2 regions of the Streptomyces sp. NPDC087263 genome follow, and region 2 is predicted to be linked to the other one. Evidence: riboswitches for the same ligand, from Rfam matches in the RefSeq annotation. Region 2 holds a riboswitch; the other holds the start of a gene.
The links. A riboswitch is a leader RNA that binds a small molecule or an ion and turns the genes downstream of it on or off. The one in region 2 is predicted to bind S-adenosylmethionine.
Positions count from the first base shown of each region.

Region 1 (4,940 bases), on a different contig from region 2:
GCATTCATCTGCAGACCCATCGCAAAGGCGTTGAGGGCGACCAGGATGTTGGACACGAGGCTGGACGGAGACGCCGCCATCCACACGACGATGAAACCGACCTGCGCCACCGTCGCGACGCACAGTGCGATGGAGACGCGACGCGGCCACGCTTCGAAGATCTGCGAGTCCTCCATCTCCTCGTCGCCGTTGAACGCGGTCAGGATCCGTGTTGCCACTGCGGCCCCCACGGCGAACGCGGCAAGTGAAATCACCACGCGAACGGGATCCGGGCCGGCGGGCGGCCGCGTGCCGGCTACCCCAAGTCCGAGAAACACCAGGTTTCCGGTCTGGAACGCCGTGAAGACCTTCCCGAAGGAGAGAAAGCAGATCGCCTCGAAGACGCCTGACGAGAACGCCAGGGCGACAAGCAGCCGGTCACGAATGGCCAGCAGTTCCGGCGTCGCGTGCGCTGCGGCCAGGTCCACACGCCGGTCATCCACGGGTTCGGCTCCTCCGTCGCCCCGGACCGGCAGGGTCGGGGCGGCAGGTCGAGTGTCCCGAGAACGTTCGAGTCGAGACCGCCGGCCGTGGGTGTTTTGCAGGCTGCTCCATTGCATGCCTTTCCCTCCAAGCGCCCAGAGTCGGCAACTCGCCCCGACTAGTTGCTAGGTACACATTTATCTCCCGCGTTCAGGATGTGACCACATCTGGGAAAAAGCCACATATTTGGGCGAAACCTTACTCAGGTTTCAGCAAAGAACTACGAAGGCCCTCTGGAATGACAAAACAGACAGGTCCGACGATTTCTTGAGTCGGGGCGCCTCGGGTCCGACCGGCGCCCGGTCAGGAGAGTTCGGGACGGCCGTTTCCGGGCCTTTCGCAACTCGGTCCGCCGTGCCGTGCGTGGCCCAACTCGCCTGTCGGCATTGACGGATCATGGCGACGCTCGTTAGCGTTCCAAGCGGCATTGAGTGTCAGCGTCAAGCCCTGGCTCGTTGATCGGCAACCCTCCACCGCGGTGGGGTGCTCCAGGTGAAAGCCCGGCGGGGTCATCGACCCCGCAAGCGCGTGGCCCCTTGACCGGGCCTGAGATCGGGAGGACCAGCGTGCCGAACAGCAGTGATCTCAGTGCTTCGATCGCGGCCGCTGCGGTGTTCTCCGGATTCTCCCGCCGACGCCACATCGACCTGCAGCTCTTCACCAGCTGTCTGTGTCACGACTGATTGCGTCCCGGCCTCCCCGCCTTCCTGACTGACGTTCGCCGACGGCTTTGACGCCGCGGGCGACTCCCTGCGGGCTCTCACAGTGCTGTCGGAGTCCGCGGCACTGTCACGCCTTCGTCGGCACCCTTTCCCCAGACATCTTCCGAATATTTCCGTCACTTCGCCCAGGTCTGCCCAGGTCCACTTCGCCTTGGTCTGCACCGGCATGTGCGCGGTGACTTTGGAGTAGGAGAACCCGTCCGTGATATCGCATCCGGATTCCCGACCCACCCGGTGGGCGGCACTCGCCGCCCTTGTGACAAGCAGCCTCCTGCTGAGCGCCTGCACGTCGAGCGACAGCGCCGGCTCGACCAGCGACAACGGCCCGGCCAAGTCCGGCGGCACACTGACCTTCGCGGTGGGTTCCGACGTGGGCTGCGTGGATCCGCAGCAGGTGGGCAGCAACGACACCATTTACTCACTGCGCCAGATCGTGGACTCCCTGACCGACCAGGATCCCAAGACCGGCAGAATTGTGCCGTGGCTGGCGAAGAGCTGGGACGTCAGCTCCGACACGACCACGTTCACCTTCCACCTGCGATCAGGTGTCACCTTCAGCGACGGGACACCGCTGACCGCGCAGGTGGTCAAGGACAACTTCGACGCGGTACCGAAGCTCGGCGCCCTGGGGACGCTGGCCCAGGGGTACTTGAGCGGCGTGGACAGCACCACCGCGGTCGATCCGCTCACGGTGCGGGTCAAGTTCCAGCAGCCGAACGCGCAGTTCCTCCAGGCCACGTCGACGCACTCACTGGGTATCGAGTCGTCGGCTAGCGCGAAGCAGAGCCCGCAGGAGAAGTGCAGCAAGGGTGTGGTCGGGTCCGGGCCGTTCACGCTGGAGAGTTATGTGCAGAACCAGGCGATCACCTTGACCAAGCGCAGCAAGTACGCCTGGGGTTCGTCCCTGTGGACCAAGCAGGGCGAGGCGTACCTGGACAAGCTGGTGTTCAAGGTGGTGCCCGAATCGGGCGTGCGCACCGGCAGCCTGCAGTCCGGTCAGGTGGACGCGATCAGCAGCGTCGGCAAGGCCGACGAGGCTGCGCTCACCGGTGGCCAGGTGAACCTGCAACGACGGGCGAATCCCGGTGCGGTGTTCAACCTGGGGCTGAACAACTCCCGCCCGCTGCTGAAGGACGTGAAGGTGCGTCAGGCGCTCCTGTTCGCCATCGACCGGCAGCAGATCGTCGACACCGTGTTCCCGACCGGCACCAGGCCGGCGACCAGCATCCTGGCGTACACCACACCGGACTACGCCGACCAGGGCTCCGACCTGGCCTTCGACACGGCGAAGGCGAAGTCCCTGCTGGAATCGGCTGGTTGGAAGGTCGGCAGTGACGGCATCAGATCGAAGAACGGCACCAAGCTCAGCCTGATCGTCAGGTGGTTCGCCAACTCGGCCACCAACCAGCCGGCCCTGGAGCTGATCCAGCAGCAGCTCAAGGCCGTCGGAGTCGACGTGGTCCTCAAGGAGACGCAGACCGCCCAGTTCGCCACGATGCTGCAGTCCGGCGACTTCGACGCGTCGTGGGGCAACCTGACCCGCGCCGACCCGGACATCCTGCGCAGCCAGTACTCCACCGAGCTGGCCAACCTCTACCGCCTGCCGGCGGGCCCGCTGGACTCGGCGCTGACCCAGCAGGCGGCGACTGCCGACGTGGCCAAGCGGAAGGAACTGGTCGGCCAGGCACAGCAGTTGATCGTGCAGAACGCCTACGTCATTCCCGTGGTGGAGCTGCAGACCCAGCTGGGGGTGGCGAAGAAGGTGCACAACCTCACGTTCGATGCCTCCAGCCGGATCCAGCTGCACGACACCTGGATCGGCTAGCAGCCGGTGGATGCGCGACAGAGCGTCCGATCCGGTCGTCGGCTACAGGAGGTGGGCAGGAAATGCGTCACTATGTGAGCAAGCGTCTCGCACAGGCACTCGGGGTGCTCTGGGCTGCGTACACGGTGTCGTTCTTCGTGCTGAACTATCTGCCCGGTGATCCGGTCTCGGCGATGGCCGGCGCCGGAGCGGACTCGGGCCAGATCGATCCGGCGCAGATCGCCGCACTGCGGCATGAGTACGGCTTCGACAAACCGGTGCTGGTGCAGTACGCCGACTATCTCGGCAAGGCGGTGCGCGGTGACTTCGGGAACGCGGTCTCCACCGGTCGGCCGGTGACCTCGACGCTGGCCGACGCGCTGCCGCAGACGCTGCAGTTGACCGGAGCGGCGCTGCTGCTCGCGGTGGTCTTCGGTGGCGGTCTTGCGGTGCTGGCGACCTACACCACGCAGCGGTGGTTGCGGCAGCTGTTGCTGTCGTTGCCGCCGCTGGGGGTGTCGGTGCCGACGTTCTGGGTCGGGCTGGTGCTCGTCGAGCTGTTCTCCTTCCGGGCGCGGTGGTTCCCCGCGTTCGGTAACGACGGGCTGCCGGGTCTGGTGCTGCCGGCGGTGACGCTCGCGATCCCGACCGGCGCCCTGGTCGCGCAGGTGCTGGCCAAGAGCCTGCTCACGGCGCTCGACCAGGCCTATGTGGAGACCGCGCGGGCCAAGGGCGCCGGCCGACTGCGTATTCACCTGCGGCACGCGCTGCGCAACGCCTCACTGCCGGCGTTGACGATCGTCGGGCTGCTGGCCGGGCAGCTCGTCGCCGGTTCGGTGGTCGTCGAGACCGTGTTCTCCCGCGACGGCCTGGGCCGGGTGACGGCCGCTGCGGTCACCGCCCAGGACATTCCACTGGTCCAGGGAGTGGTGGTGTTCGGAGCCCTGATCTTCGTGGCGGCCAATCTGCTCGTCGATCTCGTCTATCCGCTGCTGGACCCGCGGATCGTGGTGACCTCGAACAGGAAGGTGCGGCCCGCATGAGCGAAACCCTTGTCGAGGATGCCGCCGCAGGCGCCGCCCTCGGCCCGGCACACCCCGTCGAGCCCGGCATCGACCCGGGGCCGGTGCGCGGGCTCGAACCCGGGCGGGTGACCCGATTCCTGCTGCTGCGACCGGGCTTACTGGCGTCGGTCCTCGCGGTGGCGTTCGTGGTCCTTGCCGCGTTCCGGCCGGGGCTGTTCACCTCGCAGGATCCGCTACAGGGGGTGCCGTCGCAGAACTTCCAGGGCCCGAGCGGCGCGCACTGGTTCGGCACCGACGAACTGGGACGTGACCTGTTCTCCCGGGTGGTGCACGGTGCGCAGCTGTCGTTGAAGGCGACGCTGATCGCGGTGGGCGTCGCCTTCCTGGTCGGCGGGGCGCTCGGCCTGATCGCCGGGTTCGTGGGCCGCTGGGTCGAGGACGTGGTGATGCGCTTCGTCGACGTACTGCTGTCGATCCCGGCACTGTTCCTGTCCCTGGCCCTGGTCACCGCGCTGGGATATGGAACGGTGAAGGTCGCGGTCGCCGTCGGGATCGCCAGCGTCGCCGGCTTCGCACGGGTGATGCGTGCGGAAGTGCTGCGGGTGCGCCAAGCGGTCTTCGTCGAGGCGTCCCGCTCCTGCGGGTCCCGTTGGTACTCGGTCCTTGGCCGGCATGTGCTGCCCAACGCGATGGGCCCGGTGATCGTGCTGGCCACCCTGGAGTTCGGCACCGCCGTCCTGGCCGTCTCGTCACTGAGCTTCCTCGGTTACGGAGCGCCGCCACCGGCGCCGGAATGGGGCACGTTGATCTCCGACGGACGCAACTACCTGGGCAACGCCTGGTGGCTCACCGCGCTTCCCGGGCTGG
Region 1 is NZ_JBIUYT010000005.1:214,379-219,318, forward strand. Features, by position in the region: gene ACIPC1_RS18050 (YoaK family protein) at 1-482, opposite strand, end outside; SAM riboswitch class IV at 946-1,055, shown strand; gene ACIPC1_RS18055 (ABC transporter substrate-binding protein) at 1,447-3,069, shown strand; gene ACIPC1_RS18060 (ABC transporter permease) at 3,132-4,091, shown strand; gene ACIPC1_RS18065 (ABC transporter permease) at 4,088-4,940, shown strand, end outside.
Region 1: it holds a riboswitch for S-adenosylmethionine, as region 2 does, so the genes downstream of both, ACIPC1_RS18055 (ABC transporter substrate-binding protein) here and thrC (threonine synthase) in region 2, are expected to answer to the same signal.

Region 2 (4,940 bases):
GACCCGCTGGCCCTCTTCAAGGGTGCGGTAGCCGTCCATCTGAATCGCGCTGTAGTGGACGAATACATCCGCACCACCGTCGACCGCGATGAAGCCGTACCCCTTCTCCGCGTTGAACCACTTGACGGTGCCCTGAGCCATGCCTAACTCCCCTATTACTGGCCCTTGCACAGGACCGCACTTCGCGGGCCCGGGTCAGACCTCACCCCCCAAGGATTGGGGGTGTGCGCCGGAACGCGTCGACCGCGGCTGAATGTATCTGTCCAACTGCCCTCTGCAACAGGTCAATCGGACGAGAATTCTGAGCACGACCGATCGGGAATATGCGGAGAATTCGCAAAGTTTCAGGGCAAGTCGGGCCCCGTAAATGCCATAAACGGCTCAAAGAGGCGGGGCACTTTGGCTACTTCTTGTCGGGCATCGGGCGAGGACTCATATGCGCCCGGCATGAAACCAACTCGAAAGCGAAGCGGCTTCCCCAACTGTACCGCGCTCAACCATACAGAATTGCCCCCTCCGCTTCTCTCACGGAGGGGGCAATTCGATGAACTCTCGGTGACCGCAATTACCTAAGGTAACGGCAATCACCGTAAGTAATGACGCGTGACGGTCAGCCTCCGGCGACGGCCGGAATGATCGAGACGCCCGCGCCGTCCGGCGTCGACGTCTCCAGGCCCTGCTCGAAGCGGACGTCGTCGTCGTTCACGTACACGTTGACGAAGCGACGCAGCTTGCCCTGGTCGTCCAGGACGCGTGCGGCGATGCCGGTGTGGTTCTGCTCCAGGTCGGCGATCACCTCGCCGAGGGTGCCGCCCTCGGCCGTCACCTCGGCCTTGCCGCCGGTGTAGGTGCGCAGGATGGTGGGGATGCGGACGTTGACACTCATGACGCGAGGCCAGCCTCTCGGAAGGAGTCCAGGTTCGGGCGGATGGTCGCGGTGAGCCCGGTGTCCGAGGCCACCGCGTCCAGGGTCTTGAGGCCGTCGCCGGTGTTGAGGACGACGGTGGTGAGGGTCGGATCGAGCAGACCGTTCTCGATCAGCTTCTTCGCCACACCCACCGTCACGCCACCCGCGGTCTCGGCGAAGATGCCCTCCGTCTGCGCGAGGAGCTTGATCGCGTCGACGATCTGCTCGTCGTTCACGTCCTCCACGGCGCCGCCGGTACGCCGCGCGATGTCGAGCACGTACGGCCCGTCGGCCGGGTTGCCGATGGCGAGCGACTTGGCGATGGTGTGGGGCTTCTGGGGCCGTACGACGTCGTGGCCGGCCTTGTAGGCCACCGACACCGGCGAGCAGCCCTCGGCCTGGGCACCGAAGATCTTGTACGGCTTGTCCGCCACAAGGCCGAGCTTGATCAGCTCCTGCAGAGCCTTGTCGATCTTCGTGAGCTGGGAGCCGGAGGCGATCGGGATGACCAGCTGGTCGGGGATCCGCCAGCCGAGCTGCTCGCAGATCTCGTACGCGAGGGTCTTCGAGCCCTCCGCGTAGTACGGCCGCAGGTTGACGTTGACGAAGCCCCAGCCCTCGCCGGCCGGGTCGCCGATCAGCTCGGAGCAGAAACGGTTCACGTCGTCGTAGTTGCCCTCGATGCCGACGAGCTCGCCGCCGTACACCGCGGCCATGACGATCTTGCCCTGCTCCAGGTCGTGCGGGATGAAGACGCAGGAGCGGAAGCCGGCGCGGGCCGCGGCGGCACCGACGGCGCCCGCGAGGTTGCCGGTGGAGGAGCAGGAGAGGGTGGTGAAGTCGAAGGCGCGGGCGGCCTCGATGGCCTGGGCGACGACGCGGTCCTTGAAGGAGTGCGTCGGGTTGCCGGAGTCGTCCTTGACGAAGAGCTTGCCGGGGGTGACGCCCAGCGCGCGGGCCAGGTTGTCGGCCTTGACGAGCTTGGTCCAGCCGGGGTTGATGTTCGGCTTCTCCGCGACGTCCGCGGGGACCGGCAGGAGCGGCGCGTAGCGCCAGATGTTCGCGGGGCCCGCTTCGATGCGCTTGCGGAGGTCCTCGGTCTCGTAGGCCGAGAAGTCGTACGCGATCTCCAGCGGGCCGAAACACTCCTCGCAGGCGAAGAGCGGGCCGAGCGGGACGCGGTGTCCGCACTCGCGGCAGGAAAGCGCGGTGGCGGGGCCCAGGTCGACGGAGTTCGCGGAATCCGGGGAGGTCACGGGGTTCGTGGTGTGTGCAGTGGTGCTTGCAACTGTCTGCGCAGCCATGGAGGCGAGGCCCTTTCTCCTCATCTTCCTCACGACGCACTTCGCCGTGAGACGGATTTGGCACCTTCCCGAGCCGGGAGCCTCGCCACATCGATGTGACAAGAACCAGCTGGAGGGTTGCCGGGGCTTCAACGGGCCGTATCCCTCTGCCCCTCTGGATGAGCGGTATTCAGTTGTGCGCCGGACGACCCCCGACATGCGATGGTCATCAGCGTTGTTCAAGACTGTAACCGAAGGCCTGGATGGTGGAGAGAGCCGTCCGAACCGCGAGATGCCAGCGACACACCAAACGCTGCCGCGGCGACGGGCACAAGCATCCCAATGAACGCAAGGGAGAGCCGCACGTGCTTGAAGACGTCGAGCGCTGGCTGAGCACGCGCTCCTGGTCCGTGACCGACCGGCCGCTCAAGAAGCTCATAGCCGCGAAACGATCCACCAACTCCACGGTGAGCGTGGTCCTGCCCGCGCTCAACGAGGAGGCCACGGTCGGTGAGATCGTCTCCATCATCCGCCGCGACCTGATGACCCGCAAAGTCCCCCTCGTCGACGAGATCGTCGTCATCGATTCGGGCTCGACCGACCGCACCTCCGAGGTCGCCGCCGCCGCTGGCGCCCGAGTAGTCCACCGGGACGAAATACTTCCCCGCATCCCGGCCGTGCCCGGCAAGGGCGAGGTCCTGTGGCGGTCACTCCTGGTGACGAGCGGTGACATCGTCTGTTTCATCGACGCGGACCTCAAGGAGTTCTCGTCGGACTTCGTCTCCGGGATCGTGGGGCCGCTGCTCACCGATCCGGGCGTGGACCTGGTCAAGGCGATGTACGACCGCCCGCTGAACCTGCCGGGTGAACCCACCTCCGGCAGAACCGCGGCCGGTCAGGGCGGCCGTGTCACCGAACTGATGGCACGCCCCCTGCTGAACATGCACTGGCCGCAGCTGGCCGGCTTCGTCCAGCCGCTCGGCGGCGAGTACGCGGCCCGCCGCACCCTCCTGGAACAGCTCCCGTTCCCCGTCGGATACGGCGTGGAGCTCGGCATGCTCGTCGACGCGCTGCACCTGGTGGGCCTGGACGCGCTCGCCCAGGTCGACGTCGGTGTGCGCAAGCACCGGCACCAGGACGGCCAGGCGCTGGGCCGGATGTCCGCCGCGATCTACCGCACCGCACAGCTCCGGCTCGCCCGCGGCCACCTCATCCGGCCGGCCATCACCCAGTTCGAACGGGGCGAGTCCGGCTTCGAGCCGCGCACGTACTCCGTGGATACGGAAGAACGGCCTCCGATGGCGGAAATCTCGGAGTATCAGTCACGCAAAGCGGCGTAAACCGTCGACGGTATACGTCTGCGCGGTACCCCGTCCGTACGTTTGAGCGTTTCCGGGCCGGGCTAGATTGACGCGTATGGCTTCCACGGCTTCGACTGCTGCTTCCACGGCATCCCCGCAGGGCTCCCACCGGATCCTCGTCGCGTCCAACCGCGGCCCGGTCTCCTACGACGTGCGCGAGGACGGCGAGCTCCAGGCCAGGCGCGGCGGCGGCGGCCTGGTCTCGGGCCTGTCGGCGATCGGCCCGGACGCGGGCGCCCTGTGGGTGTGCTCGGCGCTCGGCGACGGGGACCGCGAGGCGGTGAGGCGCGGGGTCGGCGAGGACGGCGTACGGATGCTGGACATCGACGCCGAGGTGCACGCGGACGCCTACAACGGCATCGCGAACTCCGTGCTGTGGTTCGTCCACCACATGCTCTACCAGACGCCGCTGGAGCCGGTCTTCGACATGGAGTTCCGGCGCCAGTGGGCGTCGTACGAGGCCTACAACCGGGCCTTCGCGCGGGCGCTGGCCGACGAGGCGGCCGAGGGCGCCGTGGTGGTCGTACAGGACTACCACCTGACCCTCGTCCCCGGCATGCTGCGGGAGCTCCGCCCCGACCTGCGGATCGGGCACTTCTCGCACACGCCGTGGGCGCCGGTGGACTACTTCCGCATGCTCCCCGACGACATCGCCGAGCAGGTGCTGCGCGGCATGCTCGGCGCGGACCGGCTCGGCTTCCTCACCCAGCGCTGGGCGTCCGCGTTCACCGCGTGCGCGCAGGAGCTGGTCGGCGGGCTCGGTGACACCCGTGTCGGCGTGCACGGGCTCGGCGCGGACGCGGACTTCCTGCGCAAGCGGTCGCACGAGGCGGATGTCGCCGAGCGGATGGCCACCCTGCGTGAGCAGATCGGCGAGGGCCGGAAGGCGATCGTGCGGGTCGACCGCACCGAACTGTCGAAGAACATCGTGCGCGGACTGCTGGCCTACCGGCAGCTCCTGGAGGACCAGCCGTCCTGGCGCGAACGGGTCGTGCACGTCGCCTTCGCCTATCCCTCCCGCCAGGACCTCGCCGTGTACCGCGAATACACCGCCGAGGTGCAGCGGGTCGCCGACGACATCAACTCCACGTACGGCACGCCCGGTTGGACCCCGGTCCTGCTCGCCGTCGACGACGACTTCGCCCGCTCCCTCGCCGCGTACCGGCTCGCCGACGTGGCCCTCGTCAACCCGATCCGGGACGGCATGAACCTCGTCGCCAAGGAGGTGCCGGTCGTCTCCGACGAGGGGTGCGTGCTGGTGCTGTCCCGGGAAGCGGGGGCGTACGAGGAGCTGGGCGAGGACGCGATCGTGGTGAACCCGTACGACGTGGTCGGCACGGCGCGGGCGCTGCACGAGGCCTTGTCGATGGGGGCCGGTGAGCGGGCCGA
Region 2 is NZ_JBIUYT010000014.1:16,882-21,821, forward strand. Features, by position in the region: gene ACIPC1_RS35520 (cold-shock protein) at 1-141, opposite strand, end outside; gene ACIPC1_RS35525 (MoaD/ThiS family protein) at 611-886, opposite strand; gene thrC (threonine synthase) at 883-2,211, opposite strand; SAM riboswitch class I at 2,229-2,376, opposite strand; gene ACIPC1_RS35535 (glucosyl-3-phosphoglycerate synthase) at 2,556-3,530, shown strand; gene ACIPC1_RS35540 (trehalose-6-phosphate synthase) at 3,607-4,940, shown strand, end outside.